Regions from separate parts of the Streptomyces sp. NPDC051173 genome, predicted to be linked through region 1. Evidence: riboswitches for the same ligand, from Rfam matches in the RefSeq annotation. Region 1 holds a riboswitch; the other holds the start of a gene.
The links. Region 1 has a riboswitch for cobalamin ahead of AB0435_RS30095 (prenyltransferase/squalene oxidase repeat-containing protein). Riboswitches for the same ligand answer to the same signal wherever they lie in the genome.
Positions count from the first base shown of each region.

Region 2: it holds a riboswitch for cobalamin, as region 1 does, so the genes downstream of both, AB0435_RS03810 (ribonucleoside-diphosphate reductase subunit alpha) here and AB0435_RS30095 (prenyltransferase/squalene oxidase repeat-containing protein) in region 1, are expected to answer to the same signal.

Region 1 is NZ_JBFBBD010000089.1:3,791-9,513, forward strand. It holds gene AB0435_RS30085 (CbiQ family ECF transporter T component) at 1-357, opposite strand, end outside; gene AB0435_RS30090 (SCO2322 family protein) at 414-1,070, opposite strand; gene AB0435_RS30095 (prenyltransferase/squalene oxidase repeat-containing protein) at 1,088-2,380, opposite strand; cobalamin riboswitch at 2,599-2,752, opposite strand; gene AB0435_RS30100 (aldehyde dehydrogenase) at 3,081-4,529, shown strand; gene lanKC (class III lanthionine synthetase LanKC) at 4,720-5,723, shown strand, end outside.
Region 2 is NZ_JBFBBD010000004.1:27,469-33,191, reverse strand. It holds gene AB0435_RS03820 (YciI family protein) at 1-388, opposite strand, end outside; gene AB0435_RS03815 (ribonucleotide-diphosphate reductase subunit beta) at 516-1,532, opposite strand; gene AB0435_RS03810 (ribonucleoside-diphosphate reductase subunit alpha) at 1,532-3,910, opposite strand; cobalamin riboswitch at 4,067-4,225, opposite strand; gene mctP (monocarboxylate uptake permease MctP) at 4,553-5,723, opposite strand, start outside.

The sequences.
Region 1 (5,723 bases):
GTAACCGGCGACCGCGACGAGCAGCCCGAGGAGCAGGGGATTGGTGGTGCGCGACGCGGCGGTGGCCAGCCCGAGCGCCCACACCCACCAGGCCCCGGCGTGCAGCGCGTCGGCCCGGTGGGCGCGACGCCCGGGGGCGGTCTCCGCCGCCGGGTGGGTGCGGCGGGGCAGCCGGCCGCCCGGTCCGCGCGGGAGGTCGCCGCTGTCCGGCCGCCTCGGTGACGACAGCGGCCCCGACGGCGACGGGAGCCCCGGCGGCTCCGGCGACGACGGCGGCTTCGACGACGGCAGCGGCTCCGGCGACGGCAGCGGCTCCGGGCGGTCGGCCGACGGCCTCGTCGCCGACGGCTCCGTCATGGAGGCGGGCGCCGGCCGGTCCGCCGGCTGTGCCCGGTCGCCCCGCTCGCCCCCGCTCATCCGCGCTTGCGGCGGCGGGCCTGCCACACCCCGGCGGCGCCGAGGACGACCACCGCGGCGATGCCGCCGATCAGCCCGGCCGAGGGACCGCCGCCGGAACCGGAGGACTCCTGCGTGGCGGCCGGCTCCGCGCTTTCCGCGCTCTCCGCGCTCTTCTTGCCGTTCACCTGCTCACCACAGCCCGTCTTCGGGTAGCCCGCGATGGCGCACAGCAGCGCCGCGGAGTCGTACCGCAGCGGCTTGGCGGCGGCCGCGAGCGCCTCACCGGCACTGGCGTCCTTGCCGACCTGCGCGCACGCCGTACGCGCCGGGGGCGGGGTCTCGCCGGAGGGCGCGTCGGCGGGCGTGCCGAAGTCCAGGACGACGGCCACGCGCTTGTCGCCGTCCTTGGCGGGCGTCCGGTCGCACACCGCCCCGAAGCCGGGGGCGGTGCGCGGCTTCGCGGCGTTCTTCGAGTCCTCGCTCACGGCGAAGCGGAATCCGATGGTGTCGCCGTCGGCGGGACGCGTGGTGGCCGGGCCCTGGGTGGCGTACGCCCAGTCCTTGCCCTGGCCCTCCCAGAAGGACCAGTAGCGGTAGCCCGCCGCCTGGGCGGGCGCGGTGGCGAGGACGGCGAGGACCCCGGCGAACAGGAGGCAGCAGAGGGCGGCCAGGGACCGGTGCCCGGCCCTCACAGGTGGTTCTTCTTCTTGCGGCCGCTCAGCAGGAAGCCCGCGCCGACGCTCGCGACGAAGAAGACGCCGACGACCCACCAGATGCCCAGGCCCTTGCCGTCGTCCTTCTTCTTCTCGTCCTTCTTCTGCTCCTCCTTGCCCGACGGGGACGCCGCCGCCTCCGCCTTCGGACCCGTCGCGGTGAGCTGCGAGACGAGGTCCGCGCCGCCGAAGTCGCGCGGGTCCGCGCCCGCCGCGTGGGCGGCCAGGACGAGCTGGGCGTAGGCGGCGGGGCCCGCCTGCTCGGCCCAGGCCGCGGAGTTCTGCTCCAGCCACTTCAGCGGCTTCGCGGCGGCGTCGCGGTGACCGCCCGCCGCGAGGGCGATGACGGCCTCGGCGGTGTTGCCGTAGTCGGGGGCGGGCTTGTCGGCACCGGGCTGGGCGGCGACCAAGTGCGGGCCGTCCTGTTCCTTGTCCATGACCCGCGCGAGGTACGCGGACGCCGCGTCCGCCGCGGCCTTCGGGTCGGACGTCCCGGCCTCGTCGCCCTTGCAGGGCAGCGGCTCCGGAGCGGTGTTGTCCTTGCTCGCGGGCGCCACCGCGTAGCCCTTGCCGAGCCCGGCGAGGGCGGCCGCGGCCGTCGCGTCGGCGTTGGCCGCGAGCTTGCCGGACTTGTCGGGCTGGTACGCGAAGGACCCGCGGTCCGCCTCGGCGACGTCACAGCCCAGCCCGAAGGCGACGAGCCCGTCGTAGGCCGAGGCGCCCCGCTTGGAGGTCACCTTCTTGGGGTCCTCGCCCGCCGCGGCCAGCGCGCCGATCACGATCGAGGTGGAGTTGGCGTCGCTCGGGCCGCCGGGGTTGTAGGCCCAGCCGCCGTCCTCGTTCTGCGTGGACTTCAGCCACCCCACGGCCTTGGTCACGGCGGCACCGTGCCCGCCGAGCGCGGCGAGCGCCTGGACGGCGGCGGCCGTCGCGTTGCTGTCGAGCGGGGTCTTCGCGTCGCACGCCTTGCCGGCGTCGGCGCGGTAGGCGGTGAAGCCGCCGTCCGCGCACTGCTGCCCGGCCAGCCACTCGACGGCGGGCTTCGGGGACGCCACGCCCGCCGTGTGCTGCGCGAGCAGGGCCAGCGACTGCCGGAAGACACCGTCGAACTTCGGGTCCGAGGAGCCGAACAGGCCGGGGGCCGCCGGGGACGGGGACGCGTCCGCGGACGCGGCCGGTGCCATGACCGCGCCGGCCGCGCTCAGGACGGCGGCGGTGGCCAGGGCCGCGGCGCCGCGGCGCGCGTGGACGGCGAAGGAGGGGGCCATGGGGTGTCGGTGCCTCTCGGTGGGTGTCACTGCGAGTGTCGCTGCGGGTGTCATTGCGTGTGTCGTGGCGGGGGTTTCGTGGCCCGCGACGGCTGCGCGGCCGCGCACGGCGACCCCTCCGCGGTCGCTACCGCGGTGGCACCGGGCTCGGCTCCGCATGCCTCGACGGTGCCGGTGGACCGGGCGGTGCCGCCGTCTGGCGGCGCGACCGGGTCCGGGAGCCTGCCGCCTGGGACCGGGTGGTCCGGCTCGTACGGCCGCGCCGCGCCGGGCGGGGCGGGCGGGTCGTAGTGACGGTTGCGGGTCAGCGCCGGATTTGCACCGGCTTTCCCCGTTCCGAGGCGGGATGAAGTTGTCACGGACACTTTAGCTGTGTGCGGTGGGGGTGGATGGGTGGGCGGGTGAGCGGGCGGTGGGGGCCGGGGGCCGGGGGCTGTGGTTCGTGGGCCGGGGGTGTGGCCTCCGGGCTGAGGACCTGGAACGCGGTGCATGGCGCCGTCAGGCGCATTGCGTGCCGTGACCACGCACCGCGTTCCAGAACCTCACCCTCCGGCCCCACCCCCTCCCTCGTTCTTCGGCTCCCGGTTTGTTCTGGTCCCGCCCTCCGTCGTTCTTCGGCTGGTCCGCCATTGCTCACTCCGCCCGGAGCTGGTATCTCGTTCTGACGAGATGTCAGAAAAGCTAGGCGAGAGGCAGTGGTATGCCGGAGATCGTCGAGTACGGACAGCTCTTCATCGGCGGCAGGATGAGTGACCCGGCGGGGCGGGGCGTCATCGAGGTCGTCTCGCCGCACAGCGAGGAGGTCATCGGGCGCGTGCCCCACGCCGGCCGTGCGGACGTCGACCGGGCCGTCGCCGCGGCCCGTACCGCCTTCGACTCCGGCGTCTGGGCCGACCGGCCCCTCGCCGAGCGGATCGAGGTCGTCACCCGGATCAAGGACGGTATCGCCGCGCGCCACGAGGAGATCGCCGAGGTCATCTCCGCGCAGAACGGCTCGCCCCGTTCGTGGAGCGTCCTCGCGCAGGCGCTCGGCGCGATGATGGTGTGGGACTGCGCGATCGGCGTCGCCCGGGAGATCCCGTACGAGGAGCGGCGGGACGGGGTGCTCGGGCCGCTGCTGGTGCGGCGCGAGCCCGTCGGGGTGGTCGCGGCCGTCGTCCCGTGGAACGTCCCCCAGTTCGTGGCCGCCGCGAAGCTCGCGCCCGCGCTGCTCACGGGCTGTTCGGTGGTGCTCAAGCCGGCCCCCGAGACGCCCCTGGACGCCTATATCCTCGCCGAGATCGTCGCGGAGTCCGGGCTGCCGGAGGGTGTCCTCTCCATCCTGCCCGCCGGGCGCGAGGTGGGGGAGTACCTCGTCGGGCACCCCGGGGTCGACAAGGTGTCTTTCACCGGGTCGGTCGCCTCCGGCAAGCGCGTCATGGAGGTCGCCGCCCGCAACCTCACCCGCGTCACCCTGGAGCTCGGCGGGAAGTCCGCCGCGATCATCCTCCCCGACGCCGACCTGGAGGCCGCCGTCGCGGGCATCGTGCCCAGCGCCTGGATGAACAACGGCCAGGCGTGCGTCGCCCAGACCCGCATCCTCGTCCCCCGTGTCCACTACGACGAACTGGCCGGGCGCTTCGCCGCGGCCGCCGACGCCCTCGTCGTCGGTGATCCTCTCGACCCGGCCACACAGGTCGGGCCGCTGGTCGCGCAGCGGCAGCAGCGGCGCTCGCTGGACTACATCGCGCTCGGGCAGCGCGAGGGTGCCAAGGTCCTCGCGGGCGGCGGTCGCCCGGCGGCCCACGAGCGCGGGTGGTACGTCGAGCCCACCCTCTTCGGCGAGGTCACCAACGCCATGCGGATCGCCCGCGAGGAGATCTTCGGCCCCGTCATCTGCCTGCTGCCCTACGAGGACGAGGAGGAGGCCGTGCGCATCGCCGACGACTCCGACTACGGCCTGTCCGGCAGCGTCTGGACCGCCGACGTCGAACGCGGCATCGCCATCGCCCGCCGCGTGCGGACCGGCACCTACTCCGTCAACACCTTCAGCCTCGACATGCTCGGCCCCTTCGGCGGCTACAAGAACTCCGGCCTGGGCCGCGAGTTCGGCCCCGAGGGCTTCGCGGCCTACCAGGAGCTCAAGATGATCCACTTGCCCGCCTCGTAGCGCCGCGCCACCGAAGGAGCGGTCTCCCTCCGGAGGGAGACCGCGCGCCTCGCCCCAGGTGGCTCAACTCCCGGACGGCTCCCCGCCGGTTACTTGTGAGTTCCGCACTGCCTGTTCATGACAGATGCGACTGGCCCGTCCCCCCCGCGCCGTGGAAATCTCGACGCAACGCAGCCGAGGGGGGCATCCGATGGACAAGCGGTACGAGGTCTACTGCCTGGCCGACAGGCACTTCTACGAGACCCCGGACCGCTTGCCCTCCGCCGGGAAGGGCGCCGAGGGGACGGGTCCGAGCGCACTGTTCGAGACCGCGCGGCGCCCGGTCCCGGCCGGCTGGGGCACCGCGCGCAGCGGCGACTGGCTCCACCTCCGGCCGCTGGACGCCACCGGCGAGCCCCGCCCCGGACAGCCGCTCCAGGGCTGGAAGATCCACGTGTCCGCGACGGCGGACACCGCGGACAAGACCGCCGCCGACGTCTGGGACTACTGCGTCGAGCGGTGCATCCCCTTCAAGTTCGTGCCCGGCCCGCACCTGCTGCACTTGCGCAACACCAAATACGCCGGGCGCGACCACAGCGGGAAGTTCATCACGGTCTACCCCGACGGCGAGGAGCAGCTGCGCACCACGCTCACCGAGCTGCACGCGCTCATCGGCGGCCGCCCCGGGCCGTACATCCTCACCGACCTGCGCTGGCACGAGGGCCCGCTCTACGTCCGCTACGGCGCCTTCGCCCGCCGCTTCTGCGTCGACGACCGCGGCACGCTCGTGCCCGCCGTCGAGAACGCCGAGGGGCAGCTCGTGCCCGACGCGCGCACCCCCGCCTTCCAGGTGCCCGCCTGGGTCACCCTCCCCGCCTTCCTCGAACCCCACCTCGCGGCACGCAACGCCACCACCGTCGGCGACCTCCCGTACCGCATCGAGAAGGCCCTGCACTTCTCCAACGGCGGCGGTGTCTATACGGGCACCGACACCCGCGACGGCCGTAAGGCCGTCCTCAAGGAAGGGCGCCCGCACGCCGGGCTCGCCTCCGACGGCGCCGACGCCGTCGCCCGGCTGGAGCGCGAGAAGGCCGCGCTGGAGCGGCTGACCGGCCTCGGTGTCGCCCCCGAGGTCCGCGACTGGTTCACGCTCGGCGACCACAGCTTCCTCGTCATGGACTTCATCGAGGGCCGCACCCTCAACTCCTTCTTCGC
Region 2 (5,723 bases), on a different contig from region 1:
CCTCGCGCTCCGCGCACTCGGGGGAGAGGACGTCCTCCGGGAAGTCGGTCGGCTCGAAGACCGGGCGGACCTCGATCTCACCGTCCTGGAAGGGCACCCGCCTGGCCCATTCGAGGGCCTCGTCGCGGTCCTTCACCTGGATGATCCAGAAGCCGGCGATCAGTTCCTTCGTCTCGGCGAAGGGCCCGTCGGTGACGGTCGGCCGCCCGCCGGAGAACGAGACCCGCGCCCCCTCGGAGGAGGCCTTCAGGCCGTCGGCCGCGAGCAGCGCGCCGGCCTTGACCAGCTGTTCGTTGTACTGCCCCATCTCGGCGACCAGTTCCTTGGTCGGCAGTACGCCGGCCTCGGACTCCTCGGTCGCCTTGACGATCATCATGAAGCGTGCCATCGCGCGTCTCCTGTCCAGGTGGGGGGCGGGACGCCGGGCGGGGGTTTCCGCCCGGCCGTTCCCGGCCCTTTCACCTATACGTCGAACGGCAGACGCGCGGATCGACACGCCACACGAAGATTTTTTTCTAGAACTCGTCGTCGAAGGAGACCGAGCCCTCGACCGCCACCTGGTACGCGGAAGCGCGGCGCTCGAAGAAGTTGGTCAGCTCCTGGACGTTCTGCAGCTCCATGAAGGAGAACGGGTTCTCGGAGCCGTAGACCGGGGCGAAGCCGAGGCGCTGGAGGCGCTGGTCGGCGACGCACTGGAGGTACTCGCGCATGGACTCGGTGTTCATGCCCGGCAGGCCCTCGCCGCACAGGTCGCGGCCGAACTGCAGCTCCGCCTCGACGGCCTCCTTCAGCATGTCGGTGACCTGCTGCTGGAGCTCGTCGTCGAAGAGCTCGGGCTCCTCCTGGCGGACCGTGTCCACGACCTCGAACGCGAAGTTCATGTGCATGGTCTCGTCACGGAACACCCAGTTGGTGCCGGTGGCCAGGCCGTGCAGCAGACCGCGCGAGCGGAACCAGTAGACGTACGCGAAGGCGCCGTAGAAGAACAGCCCCTCGATGCACGCCGCGAAGCAGATCAGGTTGAGCAGGAAGCGACGGCGGTCGGCCTTCGTCTCCAGCCGCTCCAGCTTCTCGACCTCGTTGATCCACTTGAAGCAGAACTGGGCCTTCTCGCGGATGGAGGGGATCTCCTCCACCGCGTCGAAGGCGGCGGCGCGGTCGTCCGGGTCGGGGAGGTAGGTGTCCAGCAGCGTCAGATAGAACTGGACGTGCACGGCCTCCTCGAAGAGCTGCCGCGAGAGGTACAGCCGCGCCTCGGGGGAGTTGATGTGCTTGTACAGCGTCAGCACGAGGTTGTTCGACACGATCGAGTCGCCGGTCGCGAAGAACGCGACGAGGCGGCCGATCATGTGCTGCTCGCCCGGGGACAGCTTCGCCAGGTCGGCGACGTCGGAGTGGAGGTCGACCTCCTCGACGGTCCAGGTGTTCTTGATCGCGTCGCGGTAGCGGTCGTAGAAGTCCGGGTACCGCATCGGGCGCAGGGTCAGCTCGAAGCCCGGGTCGAGCAGGTTCTTCTGTTCAGCGGTCGACATTACTGGCAGGCCTCGCAGGACTCGGGGTTCTCAAGGGAGCAGGCGACGGCGTCGGCGTCGGGCACGGCCTGCTGCACGGGAATGGTGGCGGCGGCGGAGGCCGAGCGGGCGATCCGGGTGGCCGGGCGCGAGCGCAGGTAGTACGTCGTCTTGATGCCCTGCTTCCAGGCGTACGCGTACATCGAGCTGAGCTTGCCGATGGTGGGCGACGCCATGAAGAGGTTCAGCGACTGGCTCTGGTCCAGGTACGGCGTACGGGCCGCGGCCATGTCGATCAGGAAGCGCTGCGGGATCTCCCAGGCGGTGCGGTAGAGGTCGCGCACCTCCTGCGGGATCCAGTTCATGTCCTGGATCGAGCCGTTGGCGTCCGTCATGGCGTCACGGGTGGTGCGGTCCCACACGCCGAGCTTCTTCAGGTCCTCCACCAGGTAGGTGTTGACCTGGAGGAACTCACCGCTGAGCGTTTCGCGCTTGAAGAGGTTGGAGACCTGCGGCTCGATGCACTCGTACACGCCCGCGATGGACGCGATGGTGGCCGTCGGGGCGATCGCCAGCAGCAGCGAGTTGCGCATGCCGACCTGGGCGATGCGGGCGCGCAGCGCCGCCCAGCGGTCGGCCCAGCGCTGCTCGGCGTTCGGGTAGTGGTCCGGGTGCAGCACGCCGCGGGCGGTGCGGGTCGCGGACCAGGCCGGGTGCGGGCCGTGCCGCTCGGCGAGGTCGGCGGACGCCTCGTACGCCGCGAGCATGATCCGCTCGGAGATCCGGGTGGACAGCTCCTTCGCCTCGGGGGAGTCGAAGGGCAGACGGAGCCGGAAGAAGACGTCCTGGAGGCCCATCAGGCCCAGGCCCACCGGGCGCCAGCGGCTGTTGGAGTTGCCGGCCTGCTCGGTCGGGTAGAAGTTGATGTCCACGACGCGGTCGAGGAACGTCACGGCCGTACGGACCGTACGGTCGAGCTTCTCCCAGTCCATCTCGCCGTCGGTGCCCAGGTGCTGCGCCAGGTTGACCGAGCCGAGGTTGCAGACGGCCGTCTCGCCGTCGTCGGTGACCTCGAGGATCTCGGTGCACAGGTTCGAGGAGTGGACGACCTTGCCGGGCTCGGCCGTCTGGTTCGCGGTGCGGTTGGACGCGTCCTTGAAGGTCATCCAGCCGTTGCCGGTCTGCGCGAGGGTGCGCATCATCCGGGAGTACAGCACGCGCGCCGGGATCTGCTTGACGGCCTTGCCCTCGGCCTCGTACCTGCGGTACGCGGCGTCGAACTCGTCGCCGTAGAGGTCGACCAGATCGGGCGTGTCGGCCGGGGAGAACAGCGACCAGTCGGCGTCCGCCTCGACGCGGCGCATGAACTCGTCCGGGATCCAGTGCGCGGTGTTGAGGTTGTGCGTGCGGCGGGCCTCCTCACCGGTGTTGTCGCGGAGCTCCAGGAACTCCTCGATGTCCGCGTGCCACGTCTCCAGATAGACGCAGGCCGCGCCCTTGCGCCGGCCGCCCTGGTTGACCGCCGCCACGGAGGCGTCGAGCGTGCGCAGGAACGGCACGATGCCGTTGGAGTGGCCGTTGGTGCCCCGGATCAGCGAGCCGCGCGAGCGGATGCGGCTGTAGGACAGGCCGATGCCGCCGGCGTGCTTCGACAGGCGCGCCACCTGGTGGTAGCGGTCGTAGATCGAGTCCAGCTCGTCCAGCGGCGAGTCCAGCAGGTAGCAGGACGACATCTGCGGGTGGCGGGTGCCGGAGTTGAAGAGCGTGGGGGAGGAGGGCAGGTACGACAGGGTGCTCGTCAGCGCGTAGAGCTCGGCGACGTCCTCCAGGGCCCGCACCGAGTGGTCCTCGGCCAGGCCGCAGGCCACGCGCAGCAGGAAGTGCTGCGGCGTCTCGATGACCTGCCGGGTGATCGGGTGGCGCAGCAGGTAGCGGCTGTGCAGGGTGCGCAGGCCGAAGTAGCCGAAGCGGTCGTCGGCGCCGTCGGCGAGCGCCTTCCCGACGAGCTCGTCGAGGCGCGCGGCGTGCGTCGTGACGAAGGCGGCGGTGTCGTCGGCGATCAGGCCCTCGCGGTGGCCGGTCGCGACGGACGCGGAGAAGGAGACGGCGCCCTGCCCGGCGGCCTCCTCGGCGATGGCGAGGGTGAGCAGGCGGGCCGCGAGCTTGGAGTACTCGGGCTCCTCGGCGATCAGGCCGGCGGCGGCCTCGGTGGCCAGGGACCGCAGTTCGGCCTCGTCCGAGCCCGGGTGGCGGCCCCGCAGCGCGGCGGCGGCGACCTTTCCGGGGTCGGTGGCGGGCAGATCGGCGGTGAGGTCGGTCAGGGTGCGCAGCAGCGCGGTCCCGGGGCCGCCGGTCGCTTCCGCGGACGTTGAGACCGGATCGGCGGGCGCGATGGTCACTGAGGCTCTCCCTCGCTCGGCAAGGGGCCGGGCGGGTGGCGCGCGACGGGCGCGTACGGGCATGCCTGAAGCACCAGGGCATGCTCGTAGCGTCCATCGGCCCAACCCGCGAGGCCCGGACGAATACAAAACGCCCGGTGCGAGCCGGTGCGGCTCAGCGGTGGGCGTGCTGTCGGCAGGTACTCGGACTCCTGCATGCGTCATTACGGCATACATGCACCGTTGCGGGACAGTTCCGGATTTCCACCGGATTCCCCTGCGACGACAGCGAGGACGAGCATACATCTAGTGCTGGCCGTCGCACGCACCACCACATCTTGTGTCGTGCGGTAATCGAGCGGGTCGGAATGTGCTAACAGGGCCTGCCCGTACGGGGCATGACGGAGGGCCGTCACGCGCCTCCGGGGAGGCGCGACGGCCCTCGGCGACCGGCGGGGTGGACGGCCGGCCGGAAGTCGTTCTGGGACCCCTCCAGGGGCTCGCGATTGGGTATCTCGGGAGCGCCCGGGGGGTCGGGGCGAAGGTCCTGCCGAACTCGGCCCGTCCGGCGTTTGAGGACACCGCGCGGAGCGTGGTTCGGGGGTCCGGGGTCTCCCCGGTTTCGGGAAGGGGCGGGGTTGGGGAAGAAGCCCGCCGCAGGCGTCAGTGACCTCCGGGGGCCCCCGCCGTCGCCGGCGGCAGTTCCTCCGCCACGCCCGGATCACCCGCATCCGCCGTGTAGTCAGATGGTTTTGTCTCGTCCACCCCGTCCCGCACGCCCACCGCCTTGAACACGAACGTGAGCACGACGGCGACAAGCACATTCAGGACGAAAGCCGTAAGCCCGATGTACCCCTTCTCCCCGATGAAGGGAATCAGGTTGGTATTCCCGAAATGATCCTGAGTGGCACTCGGCGTGTCGTACGCCCGCCATGTCCCGTACGCCATCCCGACCGCCCACCCCGCCAGCAGACCCCACCGGTGGAACCAGCGGGTGAACAGCCCGCCGACGAGCGCCGGCACGGTCTGCAGGATCCAGATGCCGCCGAGCAGCTGGAAATTGATCGCGACCGTCTTGTCCATCGTCAGGACGAAGATCAGGGCGCCGACCTTCACCAGCAGCGAGGCGAGCTTGGAGACCTTGGCCTCGCGCTCGGGTGAGGCATCGGGCCGGATGAAGTCCTTGTAGATGTTCCGCGTGAAGAGATTCGCCGCGGCGATGGACATGATCGCCGCCGGCACCAGCGCGCCGATCCCGATCGCCGCGAAGGCGACGCCCGTGAACCAGTCCGGGAACATGTCCTCGAAGAGCTGCGGAATGGCCAGCTGGCCGTTCTTCACCTTGACGCCCGCGGCGATCGCCATGAAGCCGAGCATGGCCAGCAGGCCCAGCATCAGCGAATAGAGCGGCAGGATCGTGGTGTTGCGGCGGATGACATTGCGGCTCTTGCTGGAGAGGACCGCGGTCACCGAATGCGGATAGAGGAAGAGCGCCATCGCCGAGCCGAGCGCGAGCGTCGCGTACGCCCATTGCGCGTCCGGACCGGTCACCAGGGAGCCGCGCGGTCTGCCCGTCGCGGGATCCTTCTGGGCGAAGGCGTCACCCGCCTTCGCGAAGATGTGCTCGAAACCCCCCAGCCTGATGGGGATGTAGATGATGGCCACGACGATCACGATGTAGACCAGCGCGTCCTTGACGAACGCGATCATCGCGGGCGCGCGCAGCCCGGCCGAATACGTATAGGCCGCGAGCACGCCGAACGCGATGAGCAGCGGCAGGTCCTTCATGAACCAGTTGGATCCACCGCCGACCCCGAGCACGTCCAGCACGGCC